Regions from separate parts of the Propionispora hippei DSM 15287 genome, predicted to be linked through region 2. Evidence: riboswitches for the same ligand, from Rfam matches in the RefSeq annotation. Region 2 holds a riboswitch; the other holds the start of a gene.
The links. Region 2 has a riboswitch for cyclic di-GMP ahead of F3H20_RS17130 (hypothetical protein). Riboswitches for the same ligand answer to the same signal wherever they lie in the genome.
Positions count from the first base shown of each region.

Region 1: another riboswitch for cyclic di-GMP. It lies ahead of F3H20_RS17395 (V4R domain-containing protein); the one in region 2 lies ahead of F3H20_RS17130 (hypothetical protein).

Region 1 is NZ_FQZD01000045.1:10,189-21,713, reverse strand. Features, by position in the region: gene F3H20_RS17435 (TetR/AcrR family transcriptional regulator) at 1-138, shown strand, start outside; gene ppsA (phosphoenolpyruvate synthase) at 193-2,817, shown strand; gene F3H20_RS17425 (DUF512 domain-containing protein) at 3,363-4,670, shown strand; gene F3H20_RS17420 (cob(I)yrinic acid a,c-diamide adenosyltransferase) at 5,412-5,996, shown strand; gene F3H20_RS17415 (hypothetical protein) at 6,331-6,621, shown strand; gene F3H20_RS17410 (hypothetical protein) at 7,073-7,357, shown strand; gene F3H20_RS17405 (DNRLRE domain-containing protein) at 7,466-8,053, shown strand; gene F3H20_RS17400 (DUF429 domain-containing protein) at 8,111-8,872, shown strand; cyclic di-GMP riboswitch class I at 8,977-9,070, shown strand; gene F3H20_RS17395 (V4R domain-containing protein) at 9,197-9,715, shown strand; gene F3H20_RS17390 (PAS domain S-box protein) at 9,744-11,348, shown strand; gene F3H20_RS17385 (DUF1848 domain-containing protein) at 11,408-11,525, shown strand, end outside.
Region 2 is NZ_FQZD01000043.1:15,366-26,890, reverse strand. Features, by position in the region: gene F3H20_RS17165 (hypothetical protein) at 9-656, opposite strand; gene F3H20_RS17160 (tetratricopeptide repeat protein) at 912-2,894, shown strand; gene F3H20_RS17155 (type III PLP-dependent enzyme) at 2,958-4,124, opposite strand; gene F3H20_RS17150 (DUF4870 domain-containing protein) at 4,471-4,821, shown strand; gene thiE (thiamine phosphate synthase) at 4,960-5,586, opposite strand; gene thiD (bifunctional hydroxymethylpyrimidine kinase/phosphomethylpyrimidine kinase) at 5,583-6,383, opposite strand; gene F3H20_RS17135 (hypothetical protein) at 6,488-7,156, opposite strand; gene F3H20_RS17130 (hypothetical protein) at 7,436-7,672, opposite strand; cyclic di-GMP riboswitch class I at 7,726-7,810, opposite strand; gene F3H20_RS17125 (hypothetical protein) at 8,089-8,757, opposite strand; gene F3H20_RS17120 (DUF1858 domain-containing protein) at 8,802-9,758, opposite strand; gene F3H20_RS17115 (histidinol phosphate phosphatase) at 9,878-10,654, opposite strand; gene F3H20_RS17110 (AEC family transporter) at 11,157-11,525, opposite strand, start outside.

The DNA.
Region 1 (11,525 bases), on a different contig from region 2:
GATTCCGAATTGGTTGCCGACATGATCTATGCTCTGATTTGGAAACAATTTTCCTTAGTTGGGTTTGATGAGAAACTGTATTTAAAGAAACTTAAGGATGGCCTTAGCATTATCAAGACAGGAATTACAGCCGGCTAGCGGTATAATGATCCGAGTAGCTCCAACATCAAAAAATAATAGGAGGTATTTGTTATGAATTCCTATATACTCGGTTTTCAGGCGATTGATAAAGCACAGCTTATGCTGGTTGGAGGCAAAGGCGCCAATCTGGGGGAGTTATCCAGGATTGAGGGAATACGAGTACCGGAAGGCTTTTGTGTTACTACGGAAGCATATAAAAAAATTATTGGGCAGGCACCGGAGTTTGAGGCGCTGCTTGATCAACTGTTACAGCTAAAGGCAGACGAGAGACAGAGAATCGCTGAAGTCAGCGGCAAAATTCGCAGCATGATCGAAGAAATAGCCATTACCAGGGAGATAGAGGAAGAAATTATGTACTATCTCTCGAAGCTTGGTGAAGAAAAAGCTTATGCCGTCCGTTCCAGTGCTACGGCAGAGGATCTTCCCAATGCCTCTTTTGCCGGCCAACAAGATACGTATTTAAACATTATAGGAAAAGCTGCCATTCTCAAACATATCAGCAAATGTTGGGCGTCACTGTTTACTGACCGTGCTGTAACCTATCGTATTCAGAACGGTTTCGACCACCGCAAAGTTTATCTGTCTGTAGTTATTCAAAAGATGGTTTTTCCGCAGGCTGCAGGGATTATGTTTACGGCAGATCCTGTTACCGCCAACCGGAAAGTGCTGTCCATCGACGCCAGTTTCGGCCTTGGCGAAGCGCTGGTCTCCGGCCTGGTAAATGCTGATATCTATAAAGTACGGGAAGGTAGGATCATCGGCAAAAAGATATCCTCTAAAAAAATCGCTATTTATGCTTTAAAGGAAGGCGGTACGGAAGAAAGGGAGATAGAGTCAGAAAGACAAAATACGCCGACCTTGACAGATGAGCATATTTTACAGCTTGAGGCCATGGGTAGAAAGCTTGAGGCGTATTTTGGCCGCCCGCAGGACATTGAATGGTGTCTTTATGAAAATAAAGTCTATATCGTTCAAAGCCGTCCTATTACCACTCTATACCCTGCACCGGCGACGAAGGATGGCAAAACCCATGTGTATTTTTCCTTTGGTCATCGGCAAATGATGACTGAAGCCATGAGACCATTAGGTTACAGTTTTTTTCAGGATTTTTTCAAATTGATTTCCGGGGCGCCAATGATTGAACTTGGCGGCAGGTTGTATATGGACATGTCCCGTGAACTCAGTTTGCCGATAATAAACAAATCTTTGGTCAAGAGCATGGACGTGATTGATGTTTTGATGCAGAAGGCTGCGTATAATATTCTAAAACGGAAAGACTTTATCAAGGAATTATCCCGGGAAAAAGGGTTGATGTTAGGAATTTCAGTGTGGATGAAATGGGGGATCGACACCTTAAAAACCTATTTTAAGAATGACCATGCTATTGTGAAAAATCTTATGGCTCATAATGAGATGGTGATGCATGACCTGGAGCAAAGGATTGCCCAAGTGTCGGGTGATGAATTGTTTGATTCCATTTTTAAGAGTTATACGGACATAAAGGACGCGGTCTTTGCCGGTTACGGAGCGGTTTTTACCGGTGCCTATGCCAGTTCCTGGATCAATAAGAACATGCAGAAATGGCTGGACGAAAAGAATGCGGCTGATGCCCTGGCTCAATCGGTACCTGATAATGTTACCTCTGAAATGGGGCTGGAGCTTTTGGACGTAGCCGATGTTGTCAGAAGGTATCCGGCGGTAATTGCGTATTTTGAGCATGCCAGTGACGAGACGTTTTTTACGGAACTGGCTAAATTGGAAGGAGGGAAAGCCGTAAGTGATTCCATTCAGGCGTATTTGAAAAAGTACGGTATGCGTTGTTCGGCCGAAATTGATATTACCAGGCCGCGCTGGAATGAGAAACCGACGATACTCATTCCCATGATTCTCAGCAATATTAAGGCTTTCGGACCTGGTGCCCGCCATGTGAAATTTGAACAAGGACTTGAGGACGCAAGACAGAAGGAAGCGAATATTCTGGAGCGTTTGGATCAACTACCCGGTGGGAAAAGCAAAGCTAAAAAAACAAAGAAGATGATTAGTGTTCTGCGCAATTTCGCTGGGTACAGAGAATATAGCAAGTATTTGCTTGTCTGGTATCTCTGGATTATCAAGCAAGCTCTGCTGAAGGAAGCCGATAAACTCGTGCAAAAAGGAGTGATAAGAGATAGGCAAGACATATATTATCTAACCCTTGCAGAATTAAGGGAAACCGTTAGCACGAACCGAACGGATTACAGCATCATAACAAAGAGAAAAGAAGACTATGAAGTTTTTAAGAAGCTAACACCTCCCCGTGTCATTACCTCTGAGGGGGAGATCATATCCAGTGCATATGATGCCAATAACATTCCTCAAGGTGCGTTAGCTGGTGTGGCAGTTTCATCAGGCATTATTGAAGGGCGGGCACGGGTCATCTTTAAAATGGAGGATGCCAATATCGAAGAAGGGGATATTTTGGTGACTACCTTCACAGACCCCAGTTGGACACCGGTGTTTGTGGCTATTAAAGGGTTGGTGACGGAGGTCGGCGGAATGATGACCCATGGCGCCGTTGTTGCCAGGGAATACGGCCTTCCGGCAGTAGTAAGCGTAGAAAATGCAACTCAATTGATTAAAGATGGACAGCGCATTCGGGTAAATGGAACGGAAGGGTATGTAGAAATTCTAAACTGAGGGTCTCTTCAGTAGGGTAATAAACTAAAATACTAGCGTCTTGTGAGGCTAGTCGTACTTTTTTTGCTTTTTTGCTAAGACATTTGCCAGAATTTTTAATTTCCAATATTGACAAGCAACCTTATGGCAGGTATATTATTAACAATTGAATATGCTGGGCAGGTGTCTTTTCAGGCTTAATGGGAGAAGAACGACAAAGCCAGTGCGGCACTGCCGATGTGTGAGCAGTAATATTGAACTATGTCCCTGCAGCAAAAGCCGCAGGACTGTCCGGAAAACGACAAGTCAGAGTCCGGATAAATTCCTAGTGATTAATTGCCGACAAAGCTGCGAACGGCAAGCAAGAGCGTTGTGAGATAAATTTGTCCTTCCCGGCCTATTTTGGCCGGGATTTTTTGTTGGAATGTTTTCGCAGCCAAGTGAGTGCGTCTGTGATATTATATAATGGTTATGTATGAAGTTACGGTTGCCATGGTAAACTTAAAACGTATTTAACGTATTTAAAATGGGACATCAGCGATTTAGTTTTAATTAAGAAGGATTGAATGATGAATAATAAAATAGCAAAGATTATAAATGAAAGTATTGCCGAGGAATTAGAGATAGAAGTTGGCGATAGATTAATTAGTATAAATGGAACTGAGATTAAGGATATAATCGACTATAAGTTTTTAATGGCCGACGATTATATAGAAGTTGAAATAGAAAAGACAAATGGGGAAATTTGGACTCTTGAAGTTGAAAAAGATTATCAAGAGGATTTGGGCATTGAGTTTGAGAGTGGAATTATGGACGAGGCTCGAAGTTGTCATAATAAGTGCCTTTTTTGTTTTATTGATCAGTTGCCCAGGGGAATGCGGGAAACACTATACTTTAAAGACGATGATTCAAGATTATCCTTTCTTCAAGGGAATTTTGTCACGTTAACTAATATGTCAGATAAAGATTTAGAAAGAATTATTCAATACAGAATTAGCCCTATCAATGTTTCCGTACATACAACTAATGCGGAACTTAGAAAAAAAATGCTGAATAACAGGTTTGCAGGAAACATTTATGATAGACTTGGGAAATTAGCGGATGCAGGAATTACTATGAATTGTCAGATCGTATTATGTCCTGGCTATAATAATGGGGAAGAATTAATTAAAACAGTAAATGATTTGTTTAAATTATACCCTTCCGTGGAAAACGTAGCTGCCGTACCGGTCGGGGTTACTAAGTTTAGGAAAAATATGAGAGAAATAACCTTGTATAATGCTGAGAGTGCTAAAGCAGAACTTGAGAATGTTAGTACGTTTCAGCAAAAGGCTCTGCTGGAAGCTGAAACTCCTTTTATTCGATTGGCCGATGAGTTTTATGTACTTTCGGGAACTGAAATTCCGGCGACCGAATTTTATGGAGATTTTGACCAAATTGAAGATGGGATCGGAATGATCCGTTTTTTTAGAGATAGTATCACTAAAAATCTAAAAAGGCTTAACCAGAAAGGTAAAGGTTCATTCAGTTTCATTACAGGTGTCTCGGCCTATAATGAAATAGTATGGGCTGCAAAAGCGATTGAGAAAAGAAATGACAGAGTCAAAATTAATGTTCATAAAGTTGCGAATGATTTTTTTGGACAAACCATCACCGTGGCTGGACTATTGACTGGGCAGGATATTATGAAACAGATACAGCAGGATCAGGTTTTAGACTATATAATAATGCCGAAGAATATGTTTAAGAGTGACGAAAATATGATGTTAGATGATGTTACTGCTGTTGATTTGGAAAAATACTTTAATAAAAAGATTTTAATCTGTGATTTTACGGGGGAAGACCTGATTCAACTCATTAATGAGCACATGTAGCAAGCTTTTCTCGTGGTTGCCTATATGACCGGAGTGGAAGATAGTAGGATACTTCCCGGATTGCGAACTGGAACCGCATGATAAAAGGGAGGTTGTTTCAAGCCTTAAAATCTTGTCGAAGTCGCGATACAGGCTAGAAAAAAGGTGGGATAAACCAATAGTAAGTGACTAGCTGCCTGCTAATCAAGCGAGAGGGTAATGTTCAATCAGGATATTTTAACCTGTTTATAAGAATTAAGCTGTATAGTTGGGGGCATCATATAATCAATTCTTATTTATAGATTGGTGATGATTATGGGAGAGCGAAAAGTAGGTAAATTGGGTATGAAGTTTGTCTTGATCTTAGGGGTTATAATTTGGGCTATTGCCGAAATTTGTTATTACCTACTGATTGACTGACTTGCTTATTGTTCCCGGCGACTATTGGCAGAATAGCAGGTAGTGCATTGTGTTTTAAAAATCATCCTGTGTAGGCAAGGCTACATAGGATGATTTTTTATATAGAAACGAAACGTATGTGATGAGAAACGAAAGTGATAGGCGGGAGGGGAATTGTTGCAGTAGTTTCGTATATGATTTTTATCTGGTAGTTGGTTCACAATAAGTTGTCAGTTACACGTTGATGCCGATATCATCTTCCAGTTTTTAGAGAAGGAAATCACATTGAGATGGAGGAATATAGCACTTTTAGTGAAACTTAGGATAGAATGAGAAGTAATAGCCAATCATGGAGGAAGTGTTATGAAGGGATATGTACAGGTCTATACGGGAAATGGCAAGGGAAAAACTACTGCCGCAATTGGGCTTTCCATCAGAGCGCTGGGCGCTGGACTTAAGGTCATGTTTTTGCAATTTATGAAATCCCTTGCCTATAGCGAACAAAATATATTAGCCGGCTTTGAGCCCAATCTCCAGCTTAAAACAGTAGGAAAACCGTTTTTTATTGCCATGGAAGGAATGCTGACGGAAGAAGAACTGGTAAAGTGGCAGGACAAAGTCGTCGTGTTTCCGCCCGGTAAGCCTCCCAAGGAGTATCTGGCTTTGATTGCAGCAGGTATGAGTGAAGCAAAGCAGGCGGTTCAAAGTGGTGAATACGACTTAGTGGTATTGGATGAGATTAATTGTGCCCTTCATTTTGGATTAATTTCCTGGGAAGCGCTGCATGAACTTATTAATGCAAAGGCACCTAATACAGAACTTGTTTTAACCGGACGTGGTGCCAGGCGAGAGTTGATAGAATGCGCCGATCTGGTGACTGAAATGAAGGAAGTTAAGCATTATTATGCGACACAAGGACTAGAGGCGCGTCTGGGCATTGAAAATTGACCAGGAAGTTAGCTAAACGGACGTGGACGTTATGTCTATTTACGTAGCTTTGAGATACGGTCGATTTGCCCATAAAAATGTAACATGATTTTCATAGTTAATCATTGACAAAGAAGAATTAATAAGTTATTATAATCAATAGATAATAATTATTAATTAATAAATTAAATTTGTCCGTGTGTTGATTTAAACTTAAAGCTGAATGTTTTATGTTTAACTACACATAATATATTCAACTGAATAGAGCATTAGCAGCAACAACTATAACAGAAAAGTAGAGATCAAAAGGATCTTTACAGGTGTTTTACATTTACATGATTTTAGGAGGATGATGATGATGAGCAATGAAAAAGATGAGATGAGTCAGGGCGAGTGCAGTACAGCAGGCAAGGGTTTTGCTCGCACTCAAGATACGGCTATTGCCCCGGAAAGCTGCGGGTTACCGGAAAGAGGGTTCGGTCTTACTGATACCGGTAAGAAGGAAACGGGTGCTAGCTGCGGTTGCGGGCCGACCAATTGCAGTACGGCTGGTATGGGATTTGCCCGTACGGATAAGACGAAAATTGCCCCGGAAGATTGTGCCAACCCGTCACGCGGTTTTGCAACGGTTGATACCGGTAAATAACCGGTAAGTTATCAGTACATAAACTCATTCCTATAAACGGGATGGGTTTTTTGTTTGTTATAAGATAACAGGAGAAGCTACAGACCTTTAGGGATAGTTCATACAGCGAGAATCCCTAGAAGCCTGTTTTTTTTGCCAGCTAAAGGCGGCTATGGTGATGAAACGGAGTTTTCTGCCCTTTTTATAGGTTTTTTGAGTAAATAAATAATAAAATGTACTAGTGGTATAGATATTTACATTTATATAAAAAGCGCATACGACCTATGTGACTAAGACCAATAACGAGGCTGGCGATGCCTGAGGCATTAAACAATATCTAGAATAGGCGCAAGCGAACGCAGGATAATTGCAGTGAGTCATTCTCTTTCTTGGAAATAAGCGGTCAGTTATGTTTCCTTCTTGGCAAGTGATACATATTATGTAATATAGTTAGAAAAAAGGAGGAAAAAATATGCCGTCTCTGATTAATTCGCCTGCCGCATATTCAATTAGCAGCAGCAATGAAGGGTCACTTGTAGAAATAACAATTACCAACAATAACGCCAGCGGTGGTGCAGCATTGGCCAATTTTATCGTTACTGCCATCTATGTAGGGGCCGACACAGAATATGTCTGGACACAAGCGGTTGCCACACTGGCGGCCCAGGCTTCAGTCACTTTCGATATGTCAATTGATGGTGAAACTTATAATGTCGCTAACTTGCATGTGGGGATAGCTTTTCTGAATACTCCATAGGTTGGGGAGAGTTGAGGATATCCTCAAACTCTCTACATAGAAACATGTTGTTCGATTATGGGATTACTGCTGCAGGTTCGCCGATGCATTGAAGAAGGGGCTGTTGGTATGGCAGTTGTCAATATTCCAGCCAGTAAAAGTCTTACTTTATCAAGTAAAACTCCTTTGAAAAATATAAAAAGAAACAAAATTTTTATCGGGAGCCAGGGAAGATATGTGTATTATAGTTACCTCTTTTTTAATATGGATATGATTCCAGACAATATTTCTTTATTGGCTGCTAGGTTGGTCTTGTTTAAAACCGATAAGTTACAGGAAACAAGGCAGTTTGCCATTTATCCACTGCTGCAGGAATTTTGTTCGTTAACATCCTATTTGTATAGTTGCCCTTTTGAGGTATGCCCAACGCTAAGACGAACCTTTAATGTGTTTGCAAGTGATATCGTCGTTGAAACAGATATTACCGGGTTGGTTGGTAGATGGCTTGACAATACGCTGGTGAACAGGGGAATCGCGATTATTGAGGAAAAATTCAATTCTCGAATGACCGGACGTACATCCTTCGGTTCAGCGTACTGTAAAGATAAAACATTGATACCCTATATAAGAGTTGCGTATAAAGAAAAGGAAGGATCTCCTTATTTTCCTATACCCAATATCGGCTATTGTGCTACTGTTATTCCTTGCAAATCATAAGCGGTCCTGTATATCATTGTATTAACAATGATATTTTTTATGGAAGGAAATACAGAAATGGAAGCAAGAATGGGCGGTACCTGCTGGGTAGGTATTGACAGTTGCAAACGAGTGGGAAAATATCGGGGCTGGGCAGTGTTTTGGCACGACCTGTCCGGCCGGTATGGTTTTGCCGATTATCCGGATATTACCCAACTGATGGCAGAGCATGACGCTGCCGAATGTCTGCTTATCGACATCCCGATTGGGTTACCGGAAACCAGTCAGCAGAATGCGGCTAGACCGGATCAGAAATTAAGGAGTAGGCTGCCGGGAAAGGCATCCAGTGTGTTTAATACTCCCTGCCGTCAGGCCGTTTACGCCAGGGACAAGCAGAGCGCCAAGGCTTGCAATTTGCAGGTTCTTCAAAAAAGTCTGTCCGAACAGTCACTGGGGTTTACGCCAAAGATTCGCGAGGTGGATCAATTTTTACTGGAGCAGCCTCAATACATCGGCCGACTGCGGGAATCGCATCCAGAGTTCGGTTTTGCTATATTAAACGGTAATAAACCGCTGGTGAGCAAGAAAACCTTCCCAGAGGGACTTAAAGAGAGAACACAGTTGCTTTCAGAGTATTTTATACAAGCCGGACAGGCCATGACTGAAATCGAAAACCGTTATCCCAAACAATTACTGGATGATTTTATAGATGCCATGGTATTGTCGGTTATTGGCCGGCTTGGTATGCAGTATGGTTTTTCTACTATTCCTCAACGGCCGGTAGGAGATAGCAGAGGAATCCCGATGGAGATTGTATACTGTGAGCCGTGCTTAAAATAAAAAATAGATTATGGCCGAAAAATATGTTTTTTTGCCAAGGACAGAAGGAAAAGTGATAGTCAGTCTAGAAATGTAAAATTTATGTAGAATTTGTAAAAAAACGAAGGATTTTTTGGCAAACTTGTCGAAAGACAAGGACGCAAAGCTATGGATCTAACTATACCAAAGGACGGTATAAATGATTGCCAAGCCGCAAATAGGTTTTGGCGATTTTTTTTTAGTAATAAACAATTTATTTGAGGTGTTAAGTGTTGAAGTTAGCTTTCAAGCGCAGCTAATCCGAGCGTGCTTGCATGGTAGTCAAACAAAAAGAGGAGTCTTGTTATGAAGCGAAAATATGAATTTCAATGGGAATTGCTTGGCGATCTTGCTGCCGGCAGGCCGAACCTGGGGCCGATGGTTAGCACTGATGTATACAGACTTATGCAGTTTTGTTTTCGCGATGTGCTTGAGAAACATTACGGAACGGAAATGGTCGATACCTTGTTCTATGAGTCAGGGTTGCTGGCGGGAAAACAATTCTACCAGAACGTTATTAGGGATGTAAAAGATTTCAACAGTTTTATTCAGGCAATACAAACAGCCCTGGCGGATAAGAAAATCGGAATTCTACGGGTTGAATCGGCTGATCATGAAAACGGAAAATATGTAATGAGCATTTCCGAGGACTTGGATTGTTCCGGATTGCCGGAATTGGATTATGAAGTATGCGTTTATGATGAAGGTTTTATTGCCGGGCTTCTGGAAGGGTTTACCGGCAAGCAGTATAGTGTTAAGGAGATTGACTGTTGGTGTACAGGTGACAGGACTTGCCGGTTCACTGCTGAAATATCCGTGAAGTGAATCTTTGGTTTTAGAGAGGGATATCCACGTGCGTAAAGAAATGGAAGAAGAAATCAATGAAATACTGAGAGAGTTATATCAGGTGATAAAGGGAAAAGACGTGACAAACGGTGATTCTGCCTGCGCGGGAAAACATCCGGAGTTTGTCAAGCTGAAAAACGAGCTTCTCTTGCTTAGATCCTTTACTGATACACTTGCTAAAGGTGATTTGTCTTCTACAATAAACTTACGCGGATATTGGCCGGGTGCGTTAAAGGCCCTGCAGTCCAATCTGCGCCATTTGACTTGGCAAACAGGGATGGTTGCTTCCGGTGATTATAGCCAACGGGTTGATTTTATGGGAGACTTTTCCATTGCGTTTAATAGCATGGTGCTTGGTTTAAAAGATGCGGCAGAAAATGAGCGACGCTATATTGCAGAGCTTGAAAAACAACAGGAAATCATTCGGGAAAGTGAACGAAAATATAAATTTATTGCTGAAAATACGGGGGACGTAATCTGGCTGTTGGATACCGGCGGCATTATCCGATATATAAGTCCCTCGGTTGAGAAATTGTTAGGGTTTGCAGCAGTTGAACTAGAGGGGGAAAATTCGGAGCAAACGACACTTACCTTTTTGTGGAATGCTTTTCAGAAGATCACGACTGACAACATTCAATGGCACAGCAGTAAAGTACCGTTCATTGTGGAAGAGGAACAACTGCGAAAAGACCGGAAAGTGATCTGGCTTGAATCTTCCATAAGCATTGCCCGGGATCAGGCGGGTGCCCATATTGGCTATATTGGTGTTACCCGTAATATTAGTGAAAGAAAAAGAAATGAGAGTCTGCTATATCAGGCGTATGAAAGAAAAAAGAGAAGTGAGTTTTTTAATAAACTGGCTGTCCGGAATGATATAAATGATCTGGAGCTGCAGGAGTATAGTGAAAAAAACAAGCTTCATATTCCCAAAGATTTTTCTTTATTGTTTTTCGAAGTAGATACTATACCGGGAGTGTCTGATACAGCCGATCATCATTACCATAAGCAGCAGCTCGTAGATTTCTTGATCGATATATTAAATAAGAAGAATAATACGATTGCCTGGGAGACAGACATTGGTATTGTAGTCCTTAGTGATTTTGCTTCATGTCCCAACCATAAAGAACGGGAAACCGAACTGGCGGAAAGTTATGTAGCTTATATCGGTGCCTATGTCCGGAATATTCATGTTACAGCGGGGATTGGAAACTATGTAGAAGGTTGGTCAGGCTTAGCTAACCGGTTAAACAATGCGAAGACTTCGGTACGGATTGGTAAACAGGTTTGGCCGGAAAGACATATTTATCATTATGAAAATTGCGGGATTTATCAGGTACTTGCTCCTTTTGCCGTTACTGACGGAGCTGTTGATTATGTGCATCAAATGATCGGCCCATTACTGCCGCACCCTAATTTATTGGAGACACTGGAAAAGATTTTATCAGGTCTAAGTTTCAAGGAGATTGGTACACAGCTATATTTGCATCATAAGACTATTCAGCTCAGAAAGCAGCGGATTGAACAAATTCTAAATACATCGCTTGATTGTTATGAGACGCGGACTGCGTTGGCTACAGCTCTCCAGCTGTTGAAGATTTTAAAACTTGGCTGAATCTCGGCAGTGTTTGTATAGGATACAGCGAAGGCACTAGCAGGAAAGTGAGGATAACAATGATTATCAGTGCCAGCCGACGGACAGACATCCCGGCTTTTTACTCGGATTGGTTTGTCAATCGCTTGCGTGAAGGTTTTGTCTATGTGCGCAATCCGATGAATTTCCGTCAGATAT
Region 2 (11,525 bases):
ATAATGTACTAGCCAGCAAGCTCCGGCTTTACAGGTCCCGCCGCTTCCGGGGCCGGCGGCTTCGTTTGCTCCTGCAGTTGTTCCGGCGTGGCCTGCAGGTCGATCGCATAGGGCAACTCCAAAATCAATTTGGTACCGGCACCGATTTGCACCTCCAAACCGCTCGCAATACCGCTCATGACACCAACGGTTAAGGCTGGGGTAGCGCTGGATGCATCATCATACCAATCCAAATCCGCCGTGTGCCCGCCGTTAGCACTGTGCTGCCGCAGGATTACCGGGACTTGGATGCCGTTAACGGTCTTAATGCCGACGCCTTCCAATTCAATCACACCGCCCCGGCCAAACAAGCCGGCCCGCTTTACGGTTTTTACGACCCCCTCACCGGTCGTCCCCTGGGCAATAATCACAGTATCAGCAACAATCACATTCTGCAAAAGCTTAAATGAAAACTTATCTCCCGGCTTGCTGGTTCTTGAGTCCAACGTGTCCAACAATCGGGCTTGCAGCTTGATTCCTTTGGGCAGGTAGGCATGCCCCTCCGTAACCGTTCCCACCCCTGGCCCTCCCTCCGGGCCGGCCGGTTCGGCCAACACCGGGCTAACGGCCAGTAACAAAAATAAAACCCCACTTATAATTGCAACAATCCTTCGCAATCTGTTCCTCCTTCTTCGGTTTGATATCGTATAATATACCGGTTTTGCCGCACTTTCTGCCTACTTTGACAAATGTGCACCAAAACCGCCTGTACTATATTCTTTGTATTCCATTAAATCCCTTTATTGTATATCTTTTTTATGTCGCCTGTCGAATTGACGGTCTCTCTTTTCCAAATAAAATTCCAAGCTTCCCCCGATATGATAGATGCTAAACAGGTCGTATTATCTATATCTACAGAAAGAGGGAACACCATGCTGCCTGAAACCTACCTGAAAGCAGGAATCACTCTGGCCCTGGCTGGTAAGCAAAAAGAAGCCCGGCAGGCTTTTCAGGACCTGATTCACTTATATCCTGACCGTCCGGAAGGCCACTATAATCTGGGTCTGCTGGCTCAGCGGGAAACCCGGCTGGATGAGGCTGAAGCTCATCTGCGCCGGGCGCTTGCTCTCAAGCCCGATTATACCGAGGCCCTCTATGCGCTGGGATTACTGCTAAAAGACAGTCAACGACCGGAGTGCGCCGCCGCTGTCCTGTTCCTCGCTGCTAAACTAAACCCGGCCTCACCTTATACGTATTTCCAGCTCGGTCTCGTACTTCATACCCTCAACCACCTGGACGGCGCCAAAGCCTGCTTTACCATGGCTCTGGACCTGAAACCCGACTTTGCCGAAGCCTACAACAACCTGGCCTTGGTCGTGGCCGCAGCCGGTGAATTGCATCGGGCGCAGTTTTATCTGGATCAGGCGCTTGCCGTGCGCCCCAATTATACGGAGGCCTACAACAATCGCGGCATCCTTCTGTCACAGGCCCAGTTGCCGGAAGAGGCCGTCAGGGCTTTTCGGCAGGCGCTCCAACTGGAACCGGGCAACCCTGTCACCCACAATAATCTAGGGTTGACCTACCAGAAACTGCAACGTCTGCCGGAGGCCCTAAGCTCCTTCCAAACAGCGCTGGAGTTGCAGCCCCATTATGTCGAAGCTCACAATAACCTGGCCCTCATCCTGCATGAGCTGAACCGGCCGGTCGAGGCGATCACCCACTTGAACCGGGCCCTTGCATTAAAACCGGACTTTGCCCTGGCCGCAACCAATTTAGTTTCCGTCTTAAACAAATTAAACCGCTTCAGTGAAGCGGAAGCCTGCCTTCGCCAGGCCCTTACTTATCATCCCGGTAGGCCGGGTCTGCTGCGCCGGCTGGCTCTCATCCTCCGTAAACAGGAACGTTACACAGAAGCCGAAGACTACTATCAACAGGCGATTCAAAACGGGGCGCCGGCAAAAACGGCGGAAGCGGTTTTCGGTCTCGGCACCCTTTATTTGCTCCAGGGCCGCTACCGGCCCGGCTGGGATTATTACGAAAAACGTCTCATTGCCTTTAGCTATTCACAGCCCCCTCTGCCGTCCTGGCAGGGAGAGAATATTAGCGATCGCCGCCTGCTTTTATTCTTCGAGCAAGGCTTTGGCGACACTCTGCATTTTATCCGCTATGCCACACTGTTCACCAGCCTGGCAACCGCTGTCGGGGTGGTGGTTCAAAAGCCCCTGCTGCGGCTGCTCGCCCACTCCCTGGACTGTCCGGTCTATGCGGAGGGACAGGTTCCGCTGGAAGAGTACGATATTGCCTGCTCGCTCCACAGCCTGCCCTATCGGTTCGGCACGGAAGAAGCAAGTATTCCTACCGCCATCCCCTATCTCAAACCACCGGTCACACAAGTAACCAAATGGCGCAAGCGCCTTGCTGACCTGATGCCCGGCCGTCCCAGAATCGGCATTGTCTGGGCCGGCAATCCCAGACATGACAACGACCATAACCGTTCCATCCCGTTTTCGGTCTTCCGGACTTTACCGGAACGGCACCCACAAATTCACTGGATCAGCCTGCAGGCGGACGACCGGGCAGCGGATCTGACCGACGGCGATTCGGCTATTCTTAATGTCTCGGCAGAATTAAATGATTTTACCGAAACGGCCGGCTTGATCAGTCACCTTGATCTGGTCATCACCGTTGATTCTGCCGTAGCCCACCTGGCCGGCGCCTTGGGCAAACCGGTCTGGATTTTACTCCCCCTTGATCCCGACTGGCGTTGGCTGTTAACACGGCAGGACAGTCCCTGGTATCCGTCAGCCCGCCTCTTCCGGCAGTCCCAAACCGGCGGCTGGCAGGCAGTGCTGGAGCAGGTCACAGCGGCTTTGCTCGACGAAGCAGCAGCTTCCTCCACCAGAAAAAAGCCATAAAAAGACGCGACAGCTTCTCCCTCAGGAGAGACCGTCGCGTCTTTGCTTTAGACTGGCAACCGGTTAAACGGCTGCCGCCAGTTGTTCAGAAGCATCAAACAAATGCTGCACTTCTTCCCAGACAATGATCGGCGTCTTGGCGAAACCGTTGAATACAGTAGCCGAAGCCGAAGTATAGGAACCACAGTTGGGCACCAGGATGAGGTCGTCCAGTTCCAGACGCTGCGTCAGCTTGTCCCGGAACATGATATCCAGTGAATCACAGCTCGGACCGGCAAAAGTGGCCGGAATGAGTTCACCCTTTTTAAAGGTTTCCAGTTCAAACTCCCAGTGATCGAAAATCACGGCCGAGAAAGTGCCATACAGGCCATCATCCAGGAAGTACCATTGCTGATGGTTACGTTCCTGGGTGCCAATGACCCGGGTGATAAGATTCATTGCCGTGCCGCAGATAAAACGACCCGGTTCAGCCCAAATTTCGGTATGGGGGAAATATTTTTGAACTCCGGCGTTGATTTCGGTAAGAATGCCGGGAATATCAATTGTTTCGTTAAGGGCCGGGATGGGGAACCCGCCGCCGATATCCAAAACCCGCAGGTTAAAGCCCTCGACTGCCGCCTGATCAAATAAGCGGCGGCAAATTCTAAGCGCATCGTAATACGCTTCAGAGCTGACCGACTGGCTGCCGACATGGAAGCACAGCCCGGCCACATCCAGTCCCTGCTCACGGGCTAGCCGCAGCAACCGCAGGGCATCGTCAGGATGGGCGCCAAATTTTTTATTCAGATCGACCAACGCCTTGGGGTTGTCCACCCGTACCCGGAGCAGTACCGAACCGCCCGGCACAGCCTTGGCCATCTTGCCAATTTCACTTTCACTGTCAAAGGTAAATTTATTTATACCGGTACATCTGGCCGTGGCCAGTCCGCCTGCCGTCTTAACAGGATTCGCATAAACCATGCGATGCGGTTCAATACCCATGGCGGTCAGCGCCTGCATCTCGCCATCTGAAGCCACATCGAAGCAGGAGCCTAGCTCTGCCAGTGTCCGGACAATAGTCTCATTAGGATTTGATTTAACTGCATAATAAAGATGCACTCCCGGCAGATATTCTGCCAGCATATTGTAATTTCGCTTAATCTGCTCTGACGACAAAATTAAAAGCGGCGTCCCATAATTCTCCGCCAGCCTTTCCACTGCCGTCTGGGACAATTTGAATGTTTTTTCCATTATCCTCTCCTACCTTTCGTATTGTACGACGCGCTAAAACGCAACGATATGATTTTATCATAATCAGGTGAAAGTGCAATAATAAATTAAGCAAAAATGAAAATAATTATTTATGCAGCAGACTCATTAAATATGCAGTCCTTGTCGCCGCGCCGCCGCTGGGTTCTCACGGCATTGCCTTTTTCGTACAGACTACTATACAACCGGCGGCTAATTTGCCATACTATATAGTAAACAGTTCTGCCCAGAGCATGTTTTTAAACGATCCGCAGCGTTCCCTGAGAGCGCTTTTTGCGCCATTCTTGGTTACTCTTTCAAATAGGAACTAATTAGGAGGTATTTTCCGATGAACGACATTACCGGCGAACAAAAACTGCTGGCTGTATTAGCCCATCTGGCCTACCTGCTTGGCGGCCTGGGTTTTATCGTCGCTCCCCTGGTGATCTTTCTGCTTAAACGAGAGGATTACTTTGTTTACGAACATGCCAAACAAGCTCTGGTTGCTCACTTGGTTATTCTGGTATTTTCAGCAATTACCGGCTTATTATGCACTTTGCTGATCGGTTTTCTACTGGTGCCCGTCCTGGCCATTTTCTGGCTGCTGCTGCTTGTCACCTCGGTTATCGCCGCAGTCCGGGCAGTTGACGGACAGTTGTATGAGTATCCCTTAATTCAGCGCTTTGTCAACAAACTGTAGTCCCAAAGAAGGCTGTCGCAAAATGCTTTTATTCACACAGCCTGCATATAGGGGAAATAGCTTGCTGTTCTTTGGGCATTGCCCCAGTAGAACTAAAACGGCTGTTACGCTAAGAATAGCGTAACAGCCGTTTTGTTATTATGCCGTTATGATCAATTGACGCAGGTGCTGCGCTGCCGCACGGACATCGTCCTGGGCCAATATGGCTGAAACAACCGAAACGCCGGCAATGCCGGTCCCCATGACTTCCGTCACATTGGCCGTTCCGATCCCGCCGATCGCTACAACCGGAATGGCTACATTTTTCCGGATAGCGGTCAGTTCTGACAGACTCACCGCCCGGGCATCCGATTTGGTGCCTGTCGGGTACATGGCCCCGATCCCCAGATAATCGGCGCCATCTGCTTCGGCCAGTTGCGCCTCAGCCAGCGTAGTCGCCGACACGCCAATGAGCTTGTCCCGGCCAAGCAGCCCTCTGGCCACAGACAGCGGTAAATCCTGCTGCCCAATGTGCAGTCCGTCGGCATCAACGGCCAGGGCAATATCAAGCCGGTCATTGATAATGAGCGGCACGTCGTAACGGCCGCAAATTTCCTTGACCTTAAGCGCAATCCGATAGAATTCGGCCGACGAGGCTTCCTTTTCCCTAAGCTGCAGCAACGTTACCCCACCGGCCAGGGCCTCTCCCAGGCTTTGGTAAAAATCCTTCCCGCCGACCAGCCGGCGGTCAGTCACCAGATACAAAGAATAGTCAATGTCTTTCATTCCAGCCCCGCCTTCCGATATAACTCGTAAAAATGATGGGTTGGCCCTACCCCTTTGCCAATAGCCAGCGAATGTTCGATCGCAATAGTAATATACTCCTTGGCCCGTTTCACCGCTTCGGTCACCGCGCAGCCCTTGCCCATATTGGCTGCAATCGCTGAAGACAAGGTACAACCGGTGCCATGAGTATTCTTGGTGGCAATCCGTTTGGCCGCCAAATATTCAAAACGGCTGCCGTCATACAGAATATCGGTGGCGTCATCCGGCAAATGCCCGCCCTTCACCAGAACGCAGGCCGCCCCCAGCCGGTGTATCCGCCGGGCGGCTTCTTCCATATCCGTCAGATTATGAATGCTCATCCCGGCAATCACTTCCGCCTCGGGAATGTTGGGTGTAACCAGTGCCGCCAGAGGCAGCAATTCCTGCACCAAGGCCGCTTGGGCTTCCGGTTGCAGCAAATGATAGCCGCTTTTGGACACCATGACCGGATCGAGTACCACATTAACCGCCTGGTACTGGCGCAGCTTGGCGGCAATGGTATGGATGGTCACAGGCCGGGAAACCATGCCTATTTTAACGGCATCCACCTCAATATCTTCAAAAATCGCTTCGATCTGCTTGGCGATGATTTCCGGCTCAATGTCCTGCACCGCCAGTACGCCCTGCGTATTTTGCGCCGTTACGGCGGTAATAACACTCATACCGAACACGCCCTGGGCGGAAAAGGCTTTTAAGTCAGCCTGGATGCCGGCGCCGCCGCTGCTATCCGAGCCGGCGATGGTTAATACTTTTTTCATACCAGATTGTCCTCCCGTCTTAAGGTGTGGTTTTAACACTATCCGAAGCAACCCTGGCAGCGCTTTTTGTGCCCTAGCTCCTTCCGTTCATTTAAAAGCACACCCTACAACCAAACATTTTTAATCATTGTTTTTATCTGCTCCGGCAACGCTAGGTTAGTGCTGATATCAGAAAAGCCGTCCTGCGGCGTAAGCGAATACACGGTGAGATAATCCACCGGCCGGTAACCGAACAGCTCCAAATTGCCCAGCCGCGAATTGTACAGCGCCTGGCGAAAATCAATGGTGACAGTATTCCCATGAATATTGACATCTAACCCGTAGGAGGGATCCAGGTGTCCCACAACCTTGCTCACCATGGCCAGACTGACCCGTGAAAAAATCCACGACACGAAGGGCTTGTCCGGCAGCTTTTTATCAGTTACCTTCAGTGTTAGCAGCGATTGATCCTGATTATGTACTAATTGCTCCACCGTGCAGACCAGCACGACCCGCCCTTCCTTGACCGTCTTCGCTTCAATTCTAAGCTGGTGATTTTTTAGCGACGTAACCTTCATTTCTGTAACCGGTCCGCCGGGCTCCAGCATCGATGCCAGCGCCTGATTGATTACATCATCAGGCACATGGACCTGTCCGTTGACCATGTCGGAAAAAGTTTGGGCATCCCATACTTCCTTTATTGTAGCAACTGTCTGCGTCATGTCCGGCACCGCGCTGGCCGCCGACGGCAGCGAGAAGCCGCTGCTGAACGCATCCTGTATTATCGCAGGCATATCCAAGCTATCCATCTCCTTTGGTTTTCCTAAACCCCACCTCAGCCAGACCGGGAAAGTCCGGCATAAACAGGCAGACGAAGTATCCGTTTGTTTGGGTGTATTATTAAATTAACGAAATGACCCAGCTTATTGGCCACTAGTAATAGTTCCCTGTTTGCTGCCGTTTTCCTGCTAAGCTAAGGCCCTGCCTGACGGTTGCAAGGCTGCCATAATCGCTGATTCCGGCAACGGCTCATGAGAATCGCCCGAACCGTCCCCTTGCCCAAATTCGGGCGATTATGCCCGCAGGATGGAGCCCATACTTTCCCGCAAGACTCTTACCCAATGGCTTACCAGCCCCGTCTCTTCTTCCTCCGGCCAGTTTCCCTGTCCCGCCACAACTAAGCCGCAGCGCTTGCAACGGGTAAAGGATCGCTTCTTCTGAGCTCCCGCCGGCGTTATATCAACCTCTTCATACTGCTTGCTGCCACAAGAACATTTTCCTACAGCCAATGTCTCCATCTCCTTATCCATATGGGGAACAAGCTTCCCTCGCGGCTGATAAAAAATAAAAAATAGCCGGTGCTTTATGCAACCTGGCTATCATAGATTTACATCCTTAGACCCATGGCTTTGCGTCCCTTCCTTTAAGAAGGTTTGCTAAAAGGTTATCTATATGATCAATTCATAACTTCTTGCTTTGGGACACTGTCTAAAATAACTAAAAAAGGTAGCGCTTCAGTCCTACTGCCGATAATTCGACAAAAAGACTTTTTCTTTGCCAATTATCTACTCTTTCTATGTTTTATTATACTCGTTTTATCCGTGTCTTGGAAGGAATCATCGGAATTATTTTGTGCACGTCCAGCAGACTGCCAAATAATCATACAAAAAAACAGCCTGGTGGCTGTTTTTCCGCTTCAGCGATATCCTAGACTTCAGATCGCTTATCAAACCCGTTTAATCTCGTGCCGGTTAACGGCTTCGCCCTGAGCGGTGTCGGCAGTCTGGCTGTATTCCATGGCCGGATTGATTGCCCGGACGAAATTTTGTGTCCACTCCTGATATAACTTTTTCATGGGTTTAGCACTGATACCAACCCGTTTCCAGTTGGGTTCCTGCAGGCAGGTGCCGCTCTTCCAGATGACCTGATCAGCGCTGTTAGCCACCATGACATCGGCCTGATCACAGGGCATGCCGTTCAGCAGGTAATCATTCAGCGCCTGATAGATGCCGTCAGCCCGGTCGGTTTCATATTTATTTTGTTCGGCGGCATGACGGCCGCAGCCCTCGCCATGTTCGGCAAAAGCCCGGAAAATCGCCGCTTCGGCGTCACCGCCGCAAATCTCAAGCAATTCCTTAATCAAAGCCGCTTCTCTCGACTCGGCCAGGTTGATCTGCCGCTGCAGCCAGCCATGGATATTACCGTGCTCAATCAAATCACCCAGATCGGCATCAGGCAGTGGCTGCCCGTAGGTCTGCCACACCTGGTCCCGCAGTTCTTCCGCCGTATCGCCGCAGCATTCCTGGGCTTTGGCAAAGACCAGTTCTTCCCGTTTGATCACCAAGCGGATCTTATTGTATAGCCAATAGTGAATATGTCCTAAAAATGCACTCATCTGTATTCCTCCTGCCATAAGATAAGAAATGTAGTAAAAAAAGCCTATATAACCTTGTTCAGTGCCGCCAGAATTTCATCCACCTTGATCCCATGTATTTCCGCCGCCTTCTGGACCGCTTCCCCCGTCGAGGACGGACAGCCCAGACAGCCCATGCCAAACGAGCGGAAGACAGGTACCGTTTGCGGATATACCCGGATAATGTCACTGATCACGCTGTCGGCGGTGATCTTGTCACCCAGCACCAGCGTTCCTTCGGTCAGGCCGCCCGCCACAGGAATGATTTTTTCCCCGGCAGCCGACTGGCTGACCAGCGGTTCGGTGGTTTCGCTGACGCCCTTGTAGAATTCGGCCAGCACATCGGCCTTGAATTTTTTTAAGCCAATCCGGTCAATAAATTGTCCGACCCGTTCAATATCGGCATTCTTTTGATAATACCGTACAATAATGTCCACTATGTGCAGCGCTTCCTCCGCCGTCAGGTCCTCAATCAGCAGATCGGCCAGACGGGGATGCGAGCCGGCACTGCCGCCCACATATACATTCCAGCCTGCATCAGTTGCCAGCAATCCGACGTCCTTTACATGCACTTCGGCACAGGAGTTGGGACAGCCGGCCACTCCCATTTTCATGCGGGAGGGCATTTCCTTCTTGTGATACCGTTTATCCAGTTCAAGACCCAGCTTGATGCTGTCCTGCTTGCCCCGCTTGCAAAAAGCGATGCCCGGACATATTTTTATACTGCGCACGCAATTGGCAAAGCCGATTGCCGGCTGCATTTCCAGCTCGGCCCAAACCTGCTCCGCCTCCTCGGCCTTTAACCCGGTAATCATGATACGCTGCGCCGAGGTCAATTTCAGAGTGGCACCGTATTTTTCCGCTACATCGGCATATTTGCGTAAAGCATCGGCTTTTACAAAGCCGCCGGGAATATGCGGCGTAACAGCATAGGTTTTCTTTCCGTTCCATATTTTCTGTAGGTTCGCACCTGTTGGCAACATAGTATCATCCTCCTGTATCTGCTCTTATCATACCAGCTTCTTTATCTAAAAAATGTGATCTGCATCAACCAGCCATGTGATATGTATCATACCCGATAAATGAATCCGGTAACCAAGCCCTAATCACGCGCCAAATATTCAGGTTTTCCCGTTTTGAAATAAACCGGCCTTAAGCCGCAGGAATCGGCAAAGTCAAAAGCGGTCTTCATATCCCGGCCAATTTCACTGGCCCGGTGGGCATCGGAGCCAATGGTCACATGCCGGCCGCCCAGCTCGGCAAACCGCCGGTAAACCGGCAGCAACAGCGCCATATACTCCGGTGTCAGCACCCGCTTGGTATTGATCTCCAGCGCCTGCCCGCGCTCAGCCAGCACGGCCAGCACCGGATCAATGACTTCCTTACATTCGTCATAGTAGACATGGGTATCGGCAAACCGGGCATAGCGGGAAATGTAATCGATATGGGCCAGGCTGTGAATAAAATCGTGAGCTTTGACACATTCCAGCATGGTGGCAAAATAAAGAGAATAGACCTCCTGCTTGCTATGACCGCGATAAAAGGATTCCCAATATAAATCAATGTCATTAATCACATGAATCGAGCCGATCATATAGTCCAGCGGATAGCTCTTCGCCAGCTCCCGCGTCGCTTCCAAACAATCCATACGCAGGCCGAACTCTACGCCCAGCAGCAGCTTATCACTCCGGTAAGGTCCATACTCGCTGCAATACTCTCCCAGGTCAAACACAAACTCCCCCGGATTGGGATAATTCAAATCCATATGATCGGTAATCGTAATACCGATACCTAGCTCCTGCGAGCGTGCTATCGCCTCCGCCAGGGTCATTTCCGAATCGGTGGAATAACGGGTGTGCATATGGGTATCTATCAACATTGTTTCAGCCTCCTTCTGCCGCCATCTTGTCCTGCCAACAGGCTGCTTAGCCGGCGGTTCTCTAGCGTCACTTTTCTTACAGTTATATTTATATTGTACCATCCCCCGATCGCCAGTAACAGAGCGGTGTGCAATTCTACCTGAACCCTGTCGCAGTCAGTTGCCGCCGGAAAATCAAAATAAGCCTTGGCTGCCGCCAAGGCTTACTTCTTGATTGGTAAAAGAAATGGTTTATCTATGGTCATCGTCAGATGACGGAAAACGCCAACCGGTTAAGGGTTGTACGCTTTTTACAAGTTAACCGCGCAACGGAGCTTCGCCCTAATTAACCAGCGTCCGCCAAAACACTGGTTAACCCCCCTTTTGTGCTCCGTTGCTTCGTTAATATTATATCAATTTTCTATACAAATTACTACCCCAAATGCAAACTTTATGTGTTATTTTTCTTAATTTTCTGTGTAAGTCCGCCATTGGCTGACTTTTTCCCTAAACTCACACCCTGTCAATACATGATCCAGAAAAACAGCACCGGATAGACGACTCCCAAAAACAGCACGGTCAAAACCACGAAAGAGGCCATGGCAATATCCACATTCAGATTGTGAATCTTGGCGGTAAGGACTGAATTAATAGCCGGCGGCGTGCTGGCCAGCACCAGCGCCGTATGATCGGCCACCGTGTCGCCGATCGTGACCTGGGCCAGCCAGTAAATGACCAGCGGCGTCACCACAAATTTAATAGGAATCAAATCGAGAATATCCACGTAATACTTTTTCATTTCACCGAAATTAATGGAAAATCCGACCGGCAGCAGCGCTGTCCAGGCTCCGAAGTGGATCAGGACACTAAAAAACTCACTGACCGCTACCGG